Regions from separate parts of the Turicibacter bilis genome, predicted to be linked through region 3. Evidence: predicted binding sites of a transcription regulator. Region 3 holds the regulator's gene; each other region holds the start of a gene.

Region 1 (5,153 bases), 120 kb from region 3:
AGCAAATGACCGTGCGTCATTAGAAGAAGGAATTACAGAAGCAATTAGCTATGATAAAAAATTCATCGTTGAAGAAATGGTTACTCAATTAGTTGAGGTTAACTGTTCGGTTATCGGAGATTTCTCTTCTGCTAAACCTTCTGTTTTAGAAGAAGTTATGGGTTCTGATGAATTTTTAAGCTTCCGTGATAAATATGAGGGGGGAGGAGGTTCTAAAGGTGCTAAAACTGGAGGAACTAAATCTCAAGGGATGGCAAGTACAAATCGTATTATCCCTGCTCGTTTAACGGATGAAGGAACAAAATACGTTCAAGATCTTGCGGTACAAACATTCCGCGTGTTAGGAAGTGCAGGGGTTGCTCGTATCGACTTCTTAATCAATGCTGAAAATAATGAAGTATATGTTAACGAAATTAATACAATTCCAGGATCATTATCATTCTACTTATGGGAAAAAACAGACCGTAACTTCACAGAATTAATGACTAGCTTAGTGGAATTAGCATTAAAACGTCAACGTGAACGTGAAAGCTTAACATTCTCATTCGAATCTAACGTTCTTGCTTTACAGGGTGCAGGAACAAAAGGAGCGAAAGGAACAAAAGCCTAAGCGGTAACTTAACTATTAAAAATGAAAAAGCTATGTTTTAGACAAATGTTGATTTGGAGACAGAGGTTGTTTAAACAACTTAATAGATTAAGAATTCCTTACGCTAGTTAACGTTTGGATTTCCTTGTTTAATGACAATACTTCTTAAAATATAGCCATGAAAAAGAGATTTCACTTATGAAATCTCTTTTTTTAGATGGAAAATATATAATGGTTAAAAAATTGAAAGATTGTAAATAACTATTGATGGAGGGGGAGCTAAGATGAATGTTATTGCTGTATCAACAATTTTTAGAAATGAGGGATTCCTATTGAAGTTTAATGATAGGTTATTGGATTTAACGAAGTGAAGAGGATTATCGTAGGATGAATTAGGGGAACTTTTAAATACATCGAGACAAACTATTTCTAAGTGGGAAAATAGCATTTCTTATCCTGATTTTCATCGTTTAATTCTTTTCAGTGATTTCTTTAATGTTTCATTAGATGGATTCATGAAAGGAGAACAAATTGTAATATCTCATCTTTAAAATTGCTTAAAGTCAACTTTAATCAGTTAAGAGATAGAATGAAAAAATTGAAGAAAATAGATATGTTTAGTATATTTTTTGATGTTATGATTGGGTTATTATTACTTAGATTTATTTTATCTTGTTTAGAGTCTATATTTTAGCTTTCTAGCAAAAAAAGTAGAGAATTTAATCTCTACTTTTTGAATTATTTATTATCTGCTGAAATGTCCACTGGACGAACAACAACTTGGTCAACTAAACCGTAAGCTACAGCTTCTTCAGCTGACATGAAGTTATCTCGTTCAGTATCTTGCTCGATTTTTTCAAGTGGTTGACCTGTTTGAGCAGATAAGATGTTATTTAATTTATCACGAGTTTTTAAAATGTGTTTTGCAGCAATGGCAATTTCAGTGGCTTGTCCTTGTGCTCCACCAAGTGGTTGATGAATCATGACTTCGCTGTTAGGTAAAGCATAGCGTTTACCTTTAGCACCCGCTGAAAGTAAGAAAGCACCCATTGACGCTGCCATCCCAACGCAGATTGTTGATACATCACATTTGATGTAGTTCATTGTATCAAAGATAGCAAATCCTGCTGTAACTGATCCACCAGGACTATTAATATAAAGGTTGATATCTTTATCTGGATCTTCTGCAGCTAAGAATAAAAGTTGAGCAACAACGATGTTTGCTGTATAATCGTTAATTTCACCACTTAACATGATGATACGATCTTTTAATAAGCGAGAATAAATATCATATGCACGCTCACCGTGAGCTGTTTGTTCAATGACTGTCGGTACTAAATAACTACTCATAAGGCACCCCTCTTTTTATAAAAATTTCTATAGCACATTTTACCACAACTGGACAAAAAAATATAGCATTGCGTCGGCCATACTCTATTTTAATGTTGTGAGTGGTAATATATTCATTTTTAAGTAAAAATTCTTAAACATTTTTGTTAAGCATTTGTTATTATAAACGCTTACATTAGTTTATAACTTGATTATCATGGTACAAATTGTTAGAATAAAAATGTAGTAATTTTTCACAATATATTATGTGTGTTAAAATACACGTAATGTGAAAAATGACCAATTTTATAATATCTTAGGAGGAATCTTCACATGGCTGTTAAAGTAGCGATTAATGGATTCGGGCGTATCGGACGCTTAGCTTTACGTTTAATGATCGAAAACAATGACTTCGAAGTAGTTGCAATCAACGACTTAACTGATGCTAAAACATTAGCTCATTTATTCAAATATGATTCAGCTCAAGGACGTTTCAACGGAGAAATCGAAGTTAAAGAAGGTGCTTTCGTTGTTAACGGTAAAGAAATCAAAGTAACTGCTGAGCGTAACCCTGCAGACTTACCTTGGGGAGAATTAGGAGTAGACGTAGTATTAGAATGTACTGGATTCTTCACTTCTCAAGAAAAAGCTGGATTACACTTAGAAGCAGGAGCTAAAAAAGTAGTTATCTCTGCACCAGCTACAGGAGATATCAAAACTGTAGTTTACAATGTAAACCAAGATATCTTAGACGGAACTGAAACAGTTATCTCAGGAGCTTCTTGTACAACTAACTGTTTAGCTCCAATGGCTAAAGTATTAAACGACAAATATGGTGTACAAAAAGGATTCATGACTACAATCCATGCTTACACTAATGACCAAAATACATTAGATGCTCCTCACGGAAAAGGTGACTTACGTCGTGGACGTGCAGCTGCTGCATCAATCGTTCCAAACTCAACAGGAGCTGCTAAAGCTATCGGTTTAGTAATTCCTGAATTAAACGGAAAATTAGACGGTGGAGCTCAACGTGTTCCAGTAATCACTGGTTCATTAACTGAGTTAGTATGTACTTTAAACACTAAAGTAACTGCTGCTGAAATCAACGAAGCAATGAAAGCTGCTGCTAACGAATCATTCGGATACACTGAAGATGAAATCGTTTCAGCTGACGTAATCGGAATTTCTTACGGATCATTATTCGATGCTACTCAAACTAAAGTTATGGAAGTTAACGGAGAGCAATTAGTTAAAGTTGCTGCTTGGTATGACAACGAAATGTCTTACACTAACCAATTAATCCGTACTTTAGGATACTTCGCTTCTTTAATTAAATAATTTTAGTTAAGCGATATTTTTGGAAAGCTATCCCATTTCGGGATAGCTTTTTTTATTATTTTCATTAGAATAGAGTTAGATGGATTTTTCTAAGTTAGAATAAAAAAACTGAAATAGGTCATGTTAAACAAGAGGTGAGCGGTGTGAATGTTGCGATTTTAGCGATTGGTAATGAAGTGCTGTCTGGTAAAACGATTAATACGAATAGTGCTTTTATTGCAAAACAAGTAGAACAGTTAGGTGGAAAAGTAACTCATCAACAAGTAGTTCCTGATCTAGAGGATGAAATTGCTCGAGGGTTAGAGATTGCATATACCTATGCGGATTTAGTGATTACTATTGGTGGATTAGGACCAACGGTAGATGATTTATCACGTGAAGGGGTTGCAAAGTATTTTAAAACAGAACTAGTTTATGACGATGAGATTTATGAAGGTATTTGTGAGTATTTCAGACGTAGCAATAGAGAAATTCCAAATAATAATCATCGTCAAGCTTATAAGTTTAAAGAAGGACTAGTTTTACCCAATAATAATGGAACAGCACCGGGATTATTTTTAAAGCAGGATAATAAATCAGTTTTCCTATTACCTGGACCTCCAGCAGAGCTTGAATTAATGTTTTCAGAGAGTGTAAGACCTTATTTTATTGATCAGATTAAGGAGCGTAAGATTAGTAATAGCTACCGTTTATGTGGAATTGGAGAGTCTTATGCAGAAGAAATGATTTTACACTTATATGGACGTTACCCTCATCTAAATATTGCACCTTATTGTGCTCCTGATAAAGTAGATTATATTGTTTCTACAGTGGATGCTTATGAAGAGGATTTAAGAGCCTTTGATGAAGAGTTTAAAGAAATTATGAAGGATTACTATATTGGAGATCAAAATACAGATCTTGCAACAGAAATTGTGCGCTTGCTTAAGGAAAAGCAATTAAAAATAGCAACGGCTGAAAGTTGCAGTGGTGGTCTTCTTTCATCGACTCTTGTGAACGTTTCAGGAGCATCTAGCGTCTTTTTAGAAGGAATCGTGACATATAGTTATGAGTCAAAATTAAATCGTTTAAACATTGATGTGAATCGTTTAATGGAGTTTGGCGCAGTTTCTGAGGAGATTGCACACGATATGGCATTCAATTTAGAAAAGTTAACGGGTGCTGATATCACAGTTGGTGTAACTGGAATTGCAGGACCAGGTGGTGGAAGTGAGTTAAAACCAGTTGGTCTAGTTTATATCGCGATTAATGTATGCGGTCAAATTTTCTTAAAATCATACATTTTTAATGGAAATCGTGAAAAAATAAGACAGCGCACAGTAGCGGAAGCTTTATATTGGCTTCACCATTATATAAAAGCGCTTTAATAGAAGGTAATGTTTGAATTATATGTAAAAAAGCGTTAAAATAATATTGTGAAAAATAATTTAAGGAGGACTCATCACATGAACAAAAAAACTGTTAAAGATGTTGAGTTAAATGGAAAGAAAGTCCTTGTACGTGTAGACTTCAACGTACCAATGAAAGACGGAAAAATTACAAATGACAACCGTATTGTAGCTGCATTACCTACAATCAAATACATCTTAGAAAATGGTGGACGTGCTATTTTATTCTCTCACTTAGGAAAAATCAAATCTGAAGAAGATAAAGCATCTAAATCATTACGTCCAGCTGCTGAGCGTTTAGCTGAGTTATTAGGACAAGACGTTAAATTCATCCCTGAAACTCGTGGAGCTGAATTAGAGGCTGCTATCGCTGAGTTAAAAGATGGAGAAGTTTTAATGTTCGAAAACACTCGTTTCGAAGATTTAGATGGTAAAAAAGAATCTAAAAATGATCCTGAGTTAGGTAAATACTGGGCTTCTTTAGGAGATATCTTCGTAAATGACGC
Region 2 (5,153 bases), 940 kb from region 3:
CGAATAAACGCCACACACGATCTAAGAAACGACGGCTTCCATCTAATCCTTCAGTTGACCAAGCGATAGCTGCATCAAGTGGTCCCATGAACATTTCGTATAAACGTAATGTATCTGCTCCATGAGATTCAACGATATCATCTGGATTTACAACGTTTCCTTTAGATTTTGACATTTTCTCATTGTTTTCACCTAAGATCATTCCTTGGTTGAATAAACGTTGGAATGGTTCTTTTGTTTCAACAATTCCTAAATCGAATAATACCTTATGCCAGAAGCGAGCGTATAATAAGTGTAATACAGCATGCTCTGCTCCACCGATGTATAAATCAACTGGTAACCATTCTTTTAATAATTGTTTGGCTTCTTCTGTATTTAATCCAACATAGTCTTCACCTTGTTTTAAGATATAGCCAATGTAGTACCAGCAGCTTCCAGCCCATTGTGGCATTGTATTTGTTTCACGACGACCTTTTACTCCATCTTCACGTACAACTTCTAACCATTCTTTTGCATTAGCAAGTGGAGATTCACCTGTTCCAGATGGTTTGATGTTATCCATCACTGGTAATTCAAGTGGTAATTGATCGGCTTCTAAAACAGACATTGTTCCATCTTCCCACATAATCACTGGGAATGGTTCTCCCCAATAACGTTGACGAGAGAATAACCAGTCACGTAGTTTATAGTTAACTTTACGAGATCCAGCACCGTTTGCTTCTAACCATTCAATAACAGCAGCTTTAGCATCTGCATTGTTCATTCCATTAATGAAGTCTGATTCGATGTGAGCATCATCTCCAGTGAAGGCACCTTCTGTGATATCCCCTTCAATGACTTGCTTAATTGTTAAGTCATATTTCTTAGCGAATTCGTAGTCACGCTCATCGTGTGCAGGCACTGCCATAACAGCTCCTGTTCCGTAGCTTGCTAAAACATAATCTCCGATCCAAACTGGAACTTGAGCTCCTGTAATTGGATGAATTGCGTAAGCTCCTGTTGCCACACCTGATTTTTCTTTATTTAATTCTGTACGCTCTAAATCAGATTTTGCTTTTGCAGCTTCTTGATAAGCAACAACCGCTTCTTTACATTCAGGCGTTGTAATTTCATTTACTAATGGATGTTCTGGTGCTAAAACAACGTATGTTACACCGAATACCGTATCAGGACGTGTTGTAAACACATCAAATGAATGTTCTGTTCCATTAACTTTAAAGTTAATTAACGCTCCTTCACTCTTACCGATCCAGTTACGTTGCATATCTTTAATGCTTTCTGTCCAGTCTAACCCTTCTAAATCTTCAAGTAATCGTTCAGCATAATGTGTAATTTTAAGCACCCATTGTTTCATTGGTTTCTTGATTACAGGATGTTCCCCACGTTCAGAGACCATTTTCCCATCAACATTTAAAACTTCCTCATTTGCTAAAACTGTTCCTAACCCTTCACACCAGTTAACTTCAATATCTTTAATTTCAGCTAATCCCATGTTATATAATTGGGTGAAAATCCATTGTGTCCATTTATAATATTTTGGATCGGTTGTATTTAACTCTTTATCCCAATCATATGAGAATCCTAATGATTGAATTTGTTTACGGAATGTATTAATGTTAATATCCGTAAATTCACGAGGGTCATTTCCTGTATTTAATGCATATTGCTCAGCTGGTAAACCGAATGCATCCCATCCCATTGGATGTAAGACACGGTACCCTTGCATACGTTTCATACGAGAAACAATATCAGTTGCTGTATATCCTTCTGGATGACCGACGTGAAGTCCCGCTCCAGATGGATAAGGGAACATATCTAATGCATAATACTTAGGTTTTGACTTATCTTCAGACGTTTTGAATGTCTTATTTTCTAGCCAATAATTTTGCCACTTTTGTTCAATCTGTTTGTGATCAAATGCCATAATTCTACCTCCGGGCCCCCGGCCTGCGAAGCAGGTATCCTCCACTGCTGGGGTAATCTTAAATTTGTAGGTGAGTCTACTATTCATTAAGAAAATTTAAATACTGCTTTCTTTTCTTAAATGATGAAGTAAACACTTCACTAAAATAAAACCAAATATTATGAATAATTTGTGACGAATCGATATAAATTATTCATTAATACAAAATAATGGATTAAATTCCATAAACCTATATCTTATTCTTTTTAATAAAGATGGGGTAAGAAAAATCTTTTATCCCTCACTCAAAAAGTTAAAGAGAACACCCTCTTCCCATCAAAGGAGGGAAAGCTAAGAGTCCAACTACTTCGCTATACATATAGTTGAATTAATCCACTAAAGCAGATCGTTGAACTAACAAAAAAAGTCCTTAGAATATTTCTATTCTAAGGACGTAAATTACGCGGTACCACCTTAGTTGCAAGAGTCTAAAAAAAGTAGTCTCTTACCTCTCTCATCTTTTAACGCAAGAATACGGCAATCATTACTTAAATTTCACAATTGCAACTCCGAGGTGAGTTCATAAGTGTTCTATACGAATTTACACCAACCATTCGCTCTCTACAATAGTCCCAACTTACTACTAGTCCTCTTCACGGTTCATATAAGTTTATTCTAGAAAAATTATATCAAACCTTTCACAAAAAACAAGATTTTTTATAAAAAAACGTCATAAAACAATATCTCGTGCCACTAATTCACATCTATGATAAAATAAAAGACGATAAACAAACAACATACCACAATCCTCATCATTTTAAAGGACTATCTTAAATGATTCATTCGTGATTGATTTGATAAAAAGAATATACTAAAAACAGGAGGAATAGATAGATGAACAATCCGTTTCCATACAGCTATGCTGATAAACGATACCATACATTAAACTATCATTTACGTGAAAAATATAACCAAAAAATCTTCAAAGTCATGATTAATGCTGGATTTACTTGCCCAAATATTGATGGAACGGTTAAATACGGTGGATGTACGTTCTGTAGTACCAAAGGTAGTGGTGACTTTGCTGGAAATCCAGAAGACAACTTAAAAACTCAATTTAATCAAGTCAAAGAGATGATGCATCAAAAATGGCCTGAAGCAGGATACATCGCCTATTTCCAAGCTTTCTCAAATACACATGCACCACTTGAAGTCTTAAAACGTAAATACGAAGCTGTGCTAGAATGTGATCCTAATATCGTCGCTCTTTCAATTGGGACACGTCCTGACTGTTTACCAGATGATGTCGTCGACTACTTAGGTGAATTAAACAAAGAAGTCGATTTATGGGTAGAACTTGGGCTTCAATCAATGCATGATAAAACAGGAAAACTTATTAACCGCGGACATGATTATCAAACATTAGTCGAAGGAGTTAACAAACTTCGCGCGAAAAATATCGACGTTATCATTCATATCATTAATGGATTACCAGGTGAAACACATGAAATGATGTTAGAAACGGCGAAAGCTGTAGCAGGACTTGATGTCCAAGGGATCAAAATTCATTTACTTCACGTCATTGAAGGAACACCAATGCACAAAATGTTAGACAAAGGGATGTTAACACTCATGGAGAAAGATGAGTATATCGACTTAGTGGTTGATCAATTAGAAATCTTACCCCCTGAAATGGTTATCCATCGTTTAACAGGTGATGCCGTTCGTGAAGAATTAGTTGGACCGATGTGGAGTTTAAAAAAATGGGAAGTTTTAAATGCAATTGATGATCGCTTAAAAGAGCGTAACACGTACCAAGGGCGACTTTATCAAAAACCGGAGGAAAACTAAGATGGCACAAACATTAGAACGCGTTCTTCCCTTTTCAAAAAATTTATTAGAAAAAGCTTTAAAACCAGGTGATGTTGCGATTGATGGAACAGCTGGTAATGGTTATGATACGTTATTTTTAGCAGAACTTGTTGGTGAGTCAGGCCATGTTTATAGCTTTGATGTCCAAGAAGAAGCCATTCAAAGCACGCAAACTAAGTTAAAAGAAGCTGATATTAACCATGTAACTTTAATTCATGATGGACATCAACATGTCCTAAACTATGTGCAGCAACCAATTAGCGCGGCGATTTTTAATCTAGGTTACCTTCCTGGTAGTGATCAAAGTATTACGACTCATGGTGAAACGACATGGAAAGCTGTCACTGACATTTTAAGCTTATTAAAGAAAAATGGAATTATTATTTTAGTTGTGTATCATGGACATGAGGAAGGAAAAGTGGAACGCCACTATCTAGAGCAGTGTTTTGAAACACTAGATACTAAAACAACTCAAGTCTTAACGTACCAATTCATTAACCGACCAACGGCTCCATTCATTGTCGCCATCGAAAAACTACATTAAAAAAGCTACTTTAATAGTAGCTTTTTTTGTTCCTTAATTTGTAATGATAAAAGAAATAAAACTTCAGAAAATACCACTACCCATATACCTATACATTCATGATTACTTTACAAACTTTCTCGTATGATGGAATAAAAAGCGGGCACGAAAACCGAGTTTTTTAATGATTTGTTTTTGAACGATACGAAGTTGAGGATTTTTCTTCACACCTTCTGCTAAGTATAATGCGAAGAGTCCATCATTAATCGTTTGATGAAATCCTTTCTCCGGTAAGAGCCTTATCTGCTGTTGGGCCTCGTAGTAAACGTCAAGAATCCGATAAATTCCCTCTTCAAAGTTATGATAATAAGAAAAGAAATTAAGTTCTCCTTCTTCGATATCTTCCTCTAAATCAATTAGATAATCAAGCATAATATGAAGTTCTTGCACCGCTGGAAACATTGCTTGAAAAATACACTCAGGTTGGATTTGATAACGGTCTTGATTCATCGCATAAGCCACCATCGTAAAAATTCCAAGTGTTGAACCACAGGCTGCACCAAACTCAAACCAAGTTAAATCACCTGCTAATCGTTTTTGCTGACTTCTTAATTGAATTAATCGAACTTCCCGCTCTGATACTTTTAAATGCTTATAAACTTGTAAATCTACATACAATCCAGCTAAGCGACCAAGCCAAGAAGCATAAAGCGAATAGTGAGGAATCTTTTTTAATGATTCTTGGCACAAGCGGACAAGCATATTCAAATAGCCTCCATCGAGTTGCTGTGTTTGATACTGATAATAATTTGGAGCATGAGGAGTTAGTTTAAAGACATCTAATAACGACTGATG
Region 3 (5,153 bases):
AATAACCGGAATATGCATGGTTGTGGCCTTCATCGGCCCAATTGGAATAAATCCAAGAGGGGTAAACATCAATAATACCTCAATACTACAAAACATGGTGACTAAAACTAAATACTTGGTTTTCTTACTTGATTGATTCATTTCTTTCTCCTCCACTGTCGCTTCTTCTGAATGCAACGTCTTGAATAATATTTTTAATCCCCCTAACGCTTTACTTAATTGATGTCAACTGATCATCATTAAGTCTCATTAGTAGAATTACTTCTCCTATTATATTTAAATCTGTGATTACTATCAATAACAAATCCATAATTTTCCTTTTATTTTGCCTGAACATAAAAAAAGAACCAAATACATTTGATTCCTTTTTATCAACGATCAATAATCTTCTTATCCCTTTGTTTTATGATAAATAACTTTCATTCCTTTAAAAGCTAAATCTGGATCATAAATATCAATCATATCAGTTTCATTATAAATGATACGCCCAAGTCCACCAGTCGCTACCACTTTAATGTCTTTACCAACAGCTTCCTTTACTTTTTTGATAATGTATTCCGTTTGACCGATATAACCATAAACTAATCCACCTTGCATACTCGTAATCGTATTACGACACATAATCGTCGCAGGCTTTTTAATTTCAATTTCAGGTAACTTTGCAGCTTGTGTCCATAAAGCTTGAGCAGAAATCTCAATTCCTGGTGACGTGACCCCAAACTCAAACTCACCATTTTCATTGACATAATCATAGGTTGTTGCCGTCCCAAAATCAATAACAAGCGCTGGACCACCATAAATATGATATGCTGCTGCAATATCAACAATACGATCAGCTCCCACCTCTCTTGGATTTTCAGTTTTCACACTAATACCGGTCTTAATACCTGGGCCGACAATGATTGGTTCAATATTAAAATACTTACGAATAGCATTTGTTAAAGAATGCATAATCTTAGGCACAACGCTAGAGATTAAAACATCCTCAACCCCCTTTGGATCAATATTCTTTGTTTGGAAGAATGAAAATAACGTAATTCCAAATTCATCTGATGTTCGTTGCAATTTAGTCGTTAGCCGAAAATTTGCAATTAATTCATCCTGGTCATAAACTCCTAGTGTAATATTCGTATTTCCTACATCAATAACGACTAACATACTATCCCTCTTTTCTTCACTAAAATCTGTAATAAACGATTCATAATCTCATAACCAAGTGCTTCTTTAGACATGACATCTAACTTCGTTATCCCCTCACCCGTTAAAATCGTCACCACATTCGTATCCTTTTTGAATCCCGCTGCATCTTCATTTAACTGATTTGCAACAATCAAGTCAGCACCTTTATTCACTAACTTCTTCGTAGCATTCTCAACTAAATCTTGAGTCTCCATAGCAAACCCACAAACAACTTGATTCGCCTTTTTTAGCTGCCCCATATGAGCTAAGATATCTGGATTGGTTACAAAATCAATCGTCAACTGATTACCTTGCTTTTTCATTTTATGATCACTCACACGCTCCACTCGGTAATCTGAAACGGCTGCTGACTTCACTAAAATATCATACTCATCTTTTAGAGCCTCAACTGCTTCAAACATTTGAATTGCTGTTCTAACCTCAACAACATCCATGAAAACTGGCTTTCTTAATGAAACAGGCCCAGTTACTAACGTCACATCCGCACCTAAATTACGAGCAGCACGTGCCACTGCATACCCCATCTTCCCACTTGAATGATTCGTCATGAAACGAACTGGATCTAAATCTTCTTGAGTGGGTCCTGCGGTTACGACAACTTTCATTCCTTTTAAAGGCTTGTCCTTAACTAATAAACTTTCAATCGCATCTTCAATATCCTCGATTTCTGCCAAACGACCTTTCCCAACATCTCCACATGCTAAATAACCACTATCTGATTCAACAAAAGTCATTCCATATTTTTTACAAATCTCAATATTATGCTGTGTGATTGGATTATTTAACATTCCTGTATTCATTGCAGGTGCAATGAGTTTTGGGCAAGACGCGGCTAAAAACGTTGTCGTCAACATATCATCCGCTAATCCATGAGCAAACTTCGCAATACAATTTGCTGAAGCTGGAGCCACAACAAATAAATCTGCGCGCTTAGCTAATGAAATATGATTCACATCATACTGGAAATTGCGATCAAACGTTCCAACAGATACACGATTATGAGTTAATGTTTCAAATGTCATCGGTGTAATAAATTCTGTAGCATTTTTCGTCATAATGACATGAACATCATAACCTTTTTTATATAGACTACTTGCAAGTTGTGCACTTTTATAAGCTGCAATTCCCCCACAAACTCCCAATACAATAGTCTTTTTGTTCAACTAAATCACCTTCTTCGTAATTGGTTCTAACACCTTCGTTAATGGTGCAATAATTAATGTAGCTAAGATGGCTTCCAGTACACTATTTGTCGTAATGATTCCTAGTAATAAGCCAAATAAAGCTGAAACTTCAACTCCTTTGGCTGCTGCATAACTTGGACCAAAGAATAAGTAGATCATTCCAAGCACTAAAATGGAGTGAATTAACGTACAAACTAAAGCCGTAACTCCACTACCGAATAATCTCATTTTATTATTTTTATTTTTAAACCAATGATAAATCACTGCAGCTAATACCCCAAGTAAGACACGTGGACCAATAGCAATAACTAAACTCATGAAGTTTCCATGATATTCACCTAATGAATAAAATGGGGTAAATACAAATGATGTAATCGTTGGGGTAATCGTATTAATAATCACACTACTCAATCCAAAAACTAATCCTGTAATAGCTCCACCTTTGACTCCCAATAAAATTCCTGCTAAAATAACTGGAATATGCATGGTTGTGGCACGAACTGGGCCTAATGGAATATATCCAAGTGGTGTTAACATTAAAACAACTTGAATACTACAAAACATCGTTAGTAAAACTAAAAACTTGGTTTTCTTTCTTGATTGATTCATTTTTCTTCTCCTCCACTGTCGCTTCTTTCGAATGCAACGTCTTGAATATTATATTTGACATCGTTAGTATGACCTTAATTGATGTTATAAAATCACCATTAAGTTTGACAAACGCTATCATCGCTCATAATTATACTGATGTATTGAATAGTTTTCAATAAAATAACATTATTTTACCATTATTCATCGCCTGTAAAAAGAAAAAAAGCTTATAATCAATTGATTATAAGCTTATAACGGACGAAATTTAAAAAGTACTAATGTTTTGCTTGTTCTTTTTGAAAAACATAGAAGAATAATGTCTCTAACTCCATATTTAAATCTACTTCATGAACGGTAATGTCTTCACTCACATTAATCACTGTAGAAGATAAATTTAAAATACCTTTAATACCTAACCCTTCTAATGATGTTGCAACACTTTGAGCAACTGTCGGTGGTACTGTTAAAATAACATAAGTAACACGGTGTTCTTCAATATACGATTTTAAATCATTTAAATGATAAAGAGGCAATTCACCTACACATTGTCCAACTAAGCTTTCATCTGTATCAAACCCTGCAATTAAGTTAACTGGTGTTCTAAATACACGTTTCTTAAACTTATCTGAGCTAAAATACTTTAATAGTGCACGCCCTAAGTTTCCGACCCCAATTAAAACACAGCTCTGTGCATCCTCTGTTTTCAATAAATTATTAAATGCCTCTAAAACAACGCGTACCTCATATCCATATCCTTGACGACCTAATTCACCTAAATATGAAAAATCACGTCGAATAGTAGCAGAATCAATCCCTATTTTTTGGCTTAATTCACCTGACTGAATTCGTTTAACGCCCATTTCATCTAATTCAACGAAACAGCGACGATAAAGTGCTAACCTTTTAATCGTTGCATTTGGAATATTTGATAACATAGAAAACCTCCTTTACCATATTTCAATAATAACATGAAAATAATTCAATGTGAATACTGTCAGAAGCATAAAACATCTATATGTTAAATTGTTTTAAAATTCGACTATTATTTCATCCAGTGTCCGTTGCTTATCTCTTCTTTAAGCATTATACTTATAAATAAATACAATAAAATCCGAATATCTACTGATAAGTTAATATATAAAGGAGAAACAAAATGATCTTATTACAAACTAGCAAATTGACAAAGCTCTATTCAGGAACTCCCATTCTTGAAAATGTGCAATTTGAAGTCAAAAAAGGGGAGCGTATTGCCGTTGTTGGACGTAATGGTGCCGGTAAATCAACACTATTAAAAATGATTGCTGATGAAATCGACTTCGATAGTGGAGAAATCCACAAGCCACAAAGTGTCGTCCTAGGCTATTTTGCCCAATCAAGCCACGTTAATTCAAATGACACCATCTATAATGAAATGTTAAGCGTCTTCGCTGAAACAATCAAACTAAAAGGCCAGCTTGAAGAGCTAAGCCTTAAAATGGCTGAAGAAGACCCAAGCAGCGAACAATACTTAAGAATTATTGAACAATATCAAAACTTAAATCATCGCTTTGAATTAATGAGTGGTTATACTTACGAATCTGAAATCAATAATATTCTCAATCGATTTAAATTCAATGAGATTGGCTTTGACCAAAAAATCTCAAACTTAAGTGGAGGACAAAAAACAAGATTGGCTCTTGCCAAACTCCTTCTTCAAAAACCAGATGTTCTAATTCTCGATGAGCCTACTAACCACTTAGACATCGATACAATCGAATGGTTGGAAGGATACCTAAAAAAATATTCAGGTGCCGTAGTTATCGTCTCACATGACCGCTATTTTATCGATCAGATTGCAACAACGGTCTATGAAATTGAGTATCGAAAATGTACGAAGTACAAAGGAAACTACTCAGATTATATAGATCAAAAGGCAGTTTCCTATGCATCCCTCATGAAGCAATACGAAAAACAACAAAAAGAGATTTCAAAAATGGAAGACTTCATTAGTCGAAACATCGTCCGTGCCTCAACAACAAAACGTGCTCAATCACGCCGTAAGCTATTAGATAAAATGGAGCGTATTGAAATCCCTAAAATCAACGATAAATCAATCGGTATTACATTTGAAATTGACCGCCGAAGCGGAAATGACGTCCTAAAAGTAGAAGATTTAACAGTTGGATACCCAGATCAAAT
Region 4 (5,153 bases), 580 kb from region 3:
TAACTTGGCTATTCGTGGGTTGTGTCATGCTTACAAAAATCGTGGACGTCACATTATTACAACCCCTGTTGAGCATGCCTCAGTTCATGAAACAATTGAGGAACTAGAAGCGGAAGGGTTCCGTGTTACATATATTGACGTCAAAGGTAGCAATGCTGATATTGTAAAGCAAATTCAAGAAGCCATTTGTGAAGATACAATTTTAATTTCATGCATGCATGTGAACAATGAAATGGGAATGGTATTTCCAATCTATGAAATTGGTCAATTATTAAAAAAATATCCAAAGGTAAAATTCCATGTTGATGCCGTTCAAAGCGTGGGTAAAATTCCTGTTGATATTGATAAAATGAATATTGATTTATTATCATTATCTGCTCATAAATTCCATGGATTAAAAGGAAGTGGAGCACTAATCGTGAATCAATATTTAAGTTTAACACCTGAAATTACAGGGGGACATCAAATGTATGGCCTTCGTTCAGGAACAATTAACGTAGCGGGTGCAGTTGCGCTTGCTAAGGCTTTACGCTTAGCAATAGAGCCACTGCAAACAAACTACCAACATGTTAAACAATTATTCGATCATACAATGAACGAATTAAGAAAAATTGATGGTGTAGTGGTAAATAGTAATCACGAACATCAAACGCCTTATATCATCAATTTTGCTGCCGCTCCGATTAAAGGTGAAACGTTAGTTCATGCGCTTGAGGAATATGATGTTTATATCTCAGCAAAATCAGCGTGCTCATCTAAATCAGCGACTGCATCACGTATCTTATTAGCATTAGGGATTAGTGATGAGGTTGCACAAGAGAGTGTACGTGTTAGTTTCTCTAATCTATCGACAATGGAGGAAGTAGATCGACTAATTAAAGCTTTAAAAATCGTTGTGGCACAACTAAAACACTAGTACTACAAATCGCAGCAGGTTATCGAGGAAGGAAATGATGAAATGATTTATGACCGTATTTTAGTCCGTTATGGTGAATTATCGATTAAAGGAAAAAATCGTAAGTATTTTAAAAATGCATTACACAAAATTATTCGCCGCAAGTTACGTGGGCTTGATCAGTTAAAATATGAAGTGACACGTGACCGTTTCTATATCATTTTAAATGGGACAGCGCCAGAATTAGTAACAGAGCAGCTAGATAAAGTTTTCGGATTACAATCTTATAGTTTAGCTGCTCGTTGTGAAAATGAAATTGATGCAATTAAAGCATTAGCTTTAGAGATTATTAATGAACAACCAAAAGTTCCAACTACATTTAAAGTAGAAACAAAACGTTCAGATAAACAATTCCCAATGCAATCAGGTGAAATTTCACGTGGAGTAGGGGCACATTTATTAATTAATACGGATCACTTAAGCGTGGATGTTCATAATCCGGATATGACGGTGTTTGTTGAAGTTCGTCGCGAAGGAACATTCATTATGGCTGATCACATTAAAGGTCTTGGTGGGTTCCCAGTTGGAATTAGTGGAAAAGGTTTATTAATGATTTCAGGTGGAATTGATAGTCCAGTTGCTGGATACCTAATGCAAAAACGTGGAGTTGAGATTGAAGCGATTCACTTTGCATCACCACCATATACATCAGTTCGTTCAAAACAAAAAGTGTTAGACTTAATGGAGAAAAATGCTCATTATGCACCGGTAGACTCAATTGATGTTCATGTAGTTCCATTCACGGAATTACAAACAGCCATTTATGAGAATATTCCTAGCAGCTATACAATGACAGTTATGCGTCGTATGATGTATCGTATCGCTGAAGGAATTGCTAAAAAACGTGAGATTTTAGTTTTAGCAAATGGTGAAAGTTTAGGGCAAGTTGCTTCTCAAACATTAGCAAGTATGTATGCAATTAATGCTGTAACGAATATGCCAATTATTCGTCCAGTTGCTACACTTGATAAAAATGAAATTATTGAAATTGCGAAACAAATCGATACATATGATATTTCAATTCGTCCATATGAAGATTGCTGTACGGTCTTTGTTCCAGAGCACCCAGCGACTAATCCATCGCTTGAAAAATGTATTGAATTTGAACAAAACTTTGATTTTGAATCATTAGTACAAAAATGTATTGATAATACAGAAATCATTACAGTTCATGCGGGTGAAATCATTGAGTTAGAAGATAATACTGCTTGTCCATTAAATGATTTATTCTAATTGATATAAATAAAAAGCTGAAAGAAGTAATATTCTTCCAGCTTTTTTTGTATTTAAGTTCATTTTATGAATCAAAAAAATATACCTCAATTAGAAAAAAATATTAATGATAAAACGATTAATTTGTACTGTTAAAGTTATTTTTTGTCGAACTATAATCTTTCTTGGGTGCGAATGTAGAAAGAAATAAAAATCTATATTTTTACATTTATAGTTAAATAAGGTAAAATATATAAGTGAAAAACGCTTTCTATCATAAAATTTACTATTTGTGAAATTATAAACGTTTTCAATCCGTTTTCATTAGACAAATAATTCACAATGTAATATAATAGCGTTGTAAGTAAGTGAATGAATTCACAATCTTGAGGAGGAGTCGGAATGACAAATAAAATTACAAATGTTGAGGAGTTAATGTCAACTCTTGAAACAATGCGCGCAGCTCAACGTGAGTTTGCCACATTTACACAAGAACAAGTTGATGAATTATTCTACAAAGCGGCAATGGCAATTAATAATTTACGTATTCCGTTAGCACAAATGGCAGTAGAAGAAACGGGAATGGGATTAGTTGAAGATAAAGTTATTAAAAATCATTACGCTTCAGAATATATCTATAATAAATATCGTAATGAAAAAACATGTGGGGTTTTATCTGAAGATTTATCGTTCGGAATTCAAAAAGTTGCTGAGCCAGTAGGGGTAATCGGAGCAGTAATTCCAACAACAAATCCAACATCTACAGCATGTTTTAAATGTTTAATGGCAATTAAAACTCGTAATGCAATTGTTATTTCAGCCCATCCACGTGCTAAAAATTGTACAAACTATACAGCCCAAGTGATTCGTGAAACAATTGAAGCAGCAGGAGCTCCAAAAGGATTAATTGCATGGATCGATGCACCAAGTATTGAATTAACAAATACAGTTATGCGTGAAGTCGATTTAATCTTAGCAACGGGTGGACCAGGAATGGTTAAAGCAGCATACTCTTCAGGAACACCAGCAATTGGAGTAGGGGCAGGTAATACACCAGTTATTTTCCATAAAACATGTAACATCCCAATGGCTGTTAACTCATTATTATTATCAAAAACATTTGACTACGGTGTCATCTGTGCATCAGAACAGTCAATCATTGTTGATGAGTCAATCTATGATGCAGTTAAGACTGAACTTACAAAGCGTGGAGCTTTATTATTAAATCCAGAGCAATTAGAGGCTGTTCGTAAGACAATCATTGTCAATGGCGCATTAAATGCTAAAATTGTTGGACAACCAGCATGGAAAATTGCTGAATTAGCAGGATTTGAAGTTCCTAAGGATACAAAAGTTTTAGTTGGTGAAGTGACTGATACTTCATTAGAGGAACCATTCGCTCATGAAAAATTATCAGTTGTCTTAGCAATGTACAAATCATCTAATCATGCGGAAGCAGTGGATATGGCTGAAACATTAGTTAACCATAGTGGTCTAGGGCATACTTCAGCTATTTATGCAGATGAGTTACGTGCTGAAGCTGATATTCAAGCGATGGCATCTCGTATGCGTACAACAACATTCTTAATTAATCAACCAACAGCACATGGAGGAATTGGAGATATCTTTAACTTTGCTTTAGCGCCATCATTAACTTTAGGTTGTGGTTCTTGGGGGAATAACTCAGTATCAGAAAATGTAGGACCAAAACATTTAATTAATATTAAAACGGTTGCTAAAAGGAGAGAGAATATGCTTTGGTTTAAAGTTCCATCAAAAGTTTATTATAAATTTGGATGCTTACCAGTTGCATTAGAAGACTTAAACTTCGATGGTAAAAAACGTGCATTTATTGTAACAGATAAAGTGTTATTTGATTTAGGATATACAAAACAAGTCACGGATGAGTTAGATCGTTACGGAATTCAATATACAATGTTCACAGATGTTCATCCAGATCCATTACTATCAGATGCTAAAAAAGGTGCTGAAGCAATGGCCAACTTCAAACCAGATGTCATCATCGCCTTAGGTGGAGGATCTGCTATGGATGCAGCAAAAATTATGTGGGTATTATATGAACACCCTGAAACTAACTTCCAAGATCTAGCAATGCGTTTCATGGACGTTCGTAAACGTATCTATCGCTTCCCTCAAATGGGTAAAAAAGCTAGCTTAGTATGTATTGCAACTTCAGCTGGTACAGGTTCAGAAGTCACTCCTTTCGCTGTAATCACAGATGATGAAACAGGAATTAAATATCCATTAGCTGACTACGAATTAACTCCAACAATGGCAATTGTTGACCCAGTCTTAATGTTATCCATGCCAAAAGGATTATGTGCTGCTTCAGGTATCGATGTATTAACTCATGCTTTAGAATCATTAGTAGCAACAGTAGCAACAGAATATACAATTCCATTATCATTAGAATCAGCTAAATTAGTCTTTGATTACTTACCAGAATCTTATCATGGTGGAGCAGAAGCAAAAGTAGCTAAAGAAAAAATGGCTAACGCTTCATGTATGGCAGGGATGGCCTTCTCTAATGCAATGCTTGGATTATGCCACTCAATGGCTCATAAATTAGGGGCTAAATTCCATATTCCTCATGGTATTGCAAATGCATTATTAATTAATGAAGTTATCAAATATAATGCAACAGATGCACCATTCAAACAAGGAACATTCCCTCAATATGAAACTCCTCAAGCAATCGAACGTTATGCTAAAGCTGCAGAGTATGTAGGATTAACAGGACGTACGAATGAAGAAAAGGTTCAAGCGTTATTAAATAAAATTGATGAATTAAAACGTGAAATCAATATTCCGATGAGTATTTCAGAATGTGGTGTATCAGAAGCTGACTTCTTAGCAGCAGTAGATGAATTAGCAGTTGAAGCATTCGATGATCAATGTACGCCTGCTAACCCACGTTACCCATTAATTGAAGATATCAAACAATTATACTTAAATGCATTCTACG

The links. The regulator Rex, encoded in region 3, represses fermentation and respiration genes when NADH is low (regulators of the CRP and FNR family bind a similar motif). The targets are predictions, from matches to a motif close to GTGAANNNNTTCAC.
Region 1: a site for Rex is predicted at 2,189-2,202, ahead of gap (type I glyceraldehyde-3-phosphate dehydrogenase). Genes of this name have one in related genera too.
Region 2: a site for Rex is predicted at 2,592-2,605, ahead of mnmL (tRNA modification radical SAM protein MnmL/YtqA). Genes of this name have one in related genera too.
Region 4: a site for Rex is predicted at 2,536-2,549, ahead of adhE (bifunctional acetaldehyde-CoA/alcohol dehydrogenase). Genes of this name have one in related genera too.

Annotation. Positions count from the first base shown of each region.
Region 1 covers NZ_CP071249.1:2,019,411-2,024,563, forward strand. The annotation lists gene J0J69_RS09780 (D-alanine--D-alanine ligase family protein) at 1-610, shown strand, start outside; partial or broken gene J0J69_RS13545 (helix-turn-helix domain-containing protein) at 991-1,140, shown strand; gene clpP (ATP-dependent Clp endopeptidase proteolytic subunit ClpP) at 1,328-1,939, opposite strand; gene gap (type I glyceraldehyde-3-phosphate dehydrogenase) at 2,252-3,259, shown strand; gene J0J69_RS09795 (competence/damage-inducible protein A) at 3,403-4,626, shown strand; gene J0J69_RS09800 (phosphoglycerate kinase) at 4,705-5,153, shown strand, end outside.
Region 2 covers NZ_CP071249.1:1,202,514-1,207,666, forward strand. The annotation lists gene leuS (leucine--tRNA ligase) at 1-1,924, opposite strand, end outside; T-box leader at 2,349-2,569, opposite strand; gene mnmL (tRNA modification radical SAM protein MnmL/YtqA) at 2,798-3,754, shown strand; gene mnmM (tRNA 5-(aminomethyl)-2-thiouridylate-methyltransferase MnmM) at 3,756-4,319, shown strand; gene J0J69_RS05925 (DUF2600 family protein) at 4,422-5,153, opposite strand, start outside.
Region 3 covers NZ_CP071249.1:2,142,231-2,147,383, reverse strand. The annotation lists gene J0J69_RS10405 (ECF transporter S component) at 1-141, opposite strand, end outside; gene J0J69_RS10400 (type III pantothenate kinase) at 391-1,158, opposite strand; gene coaBC (bifunctional phosphopantothenoylcysteine decarboxylase/phosphopantothenate--cysteine ligase CoaBC) at 1,152-2,363, opposite strand; gene J0J69_RS10390 (ECF transporter S component) at 2,364-2,993, opposite strand; gene J0J69_RS10385 (redox-sensing transcriptional repressor Rex) at 3,251-3,910, opposite strand; gene J0J69_RS10380 (ABC-F family ATP-binding cassette domain-containing protein) at 4,129-5,153, shown strand, end outside.
Region 4 covers NZ_CP071249.1:2,719,822-2,724,974, forward strand. The annotation lists gene J0J69_RS13050 (cysteine desulfurase family protein) at 1-916, shown strand, start outside; gene thiI (tRNA uracil 4-sulfurtransferase ThiI) at 959-2,188, shown strand; gene adhE (bifunctional acetaldehyde-CoA/alcohol dehydrogenase) at 2,570-5,153, shown strand, end outside.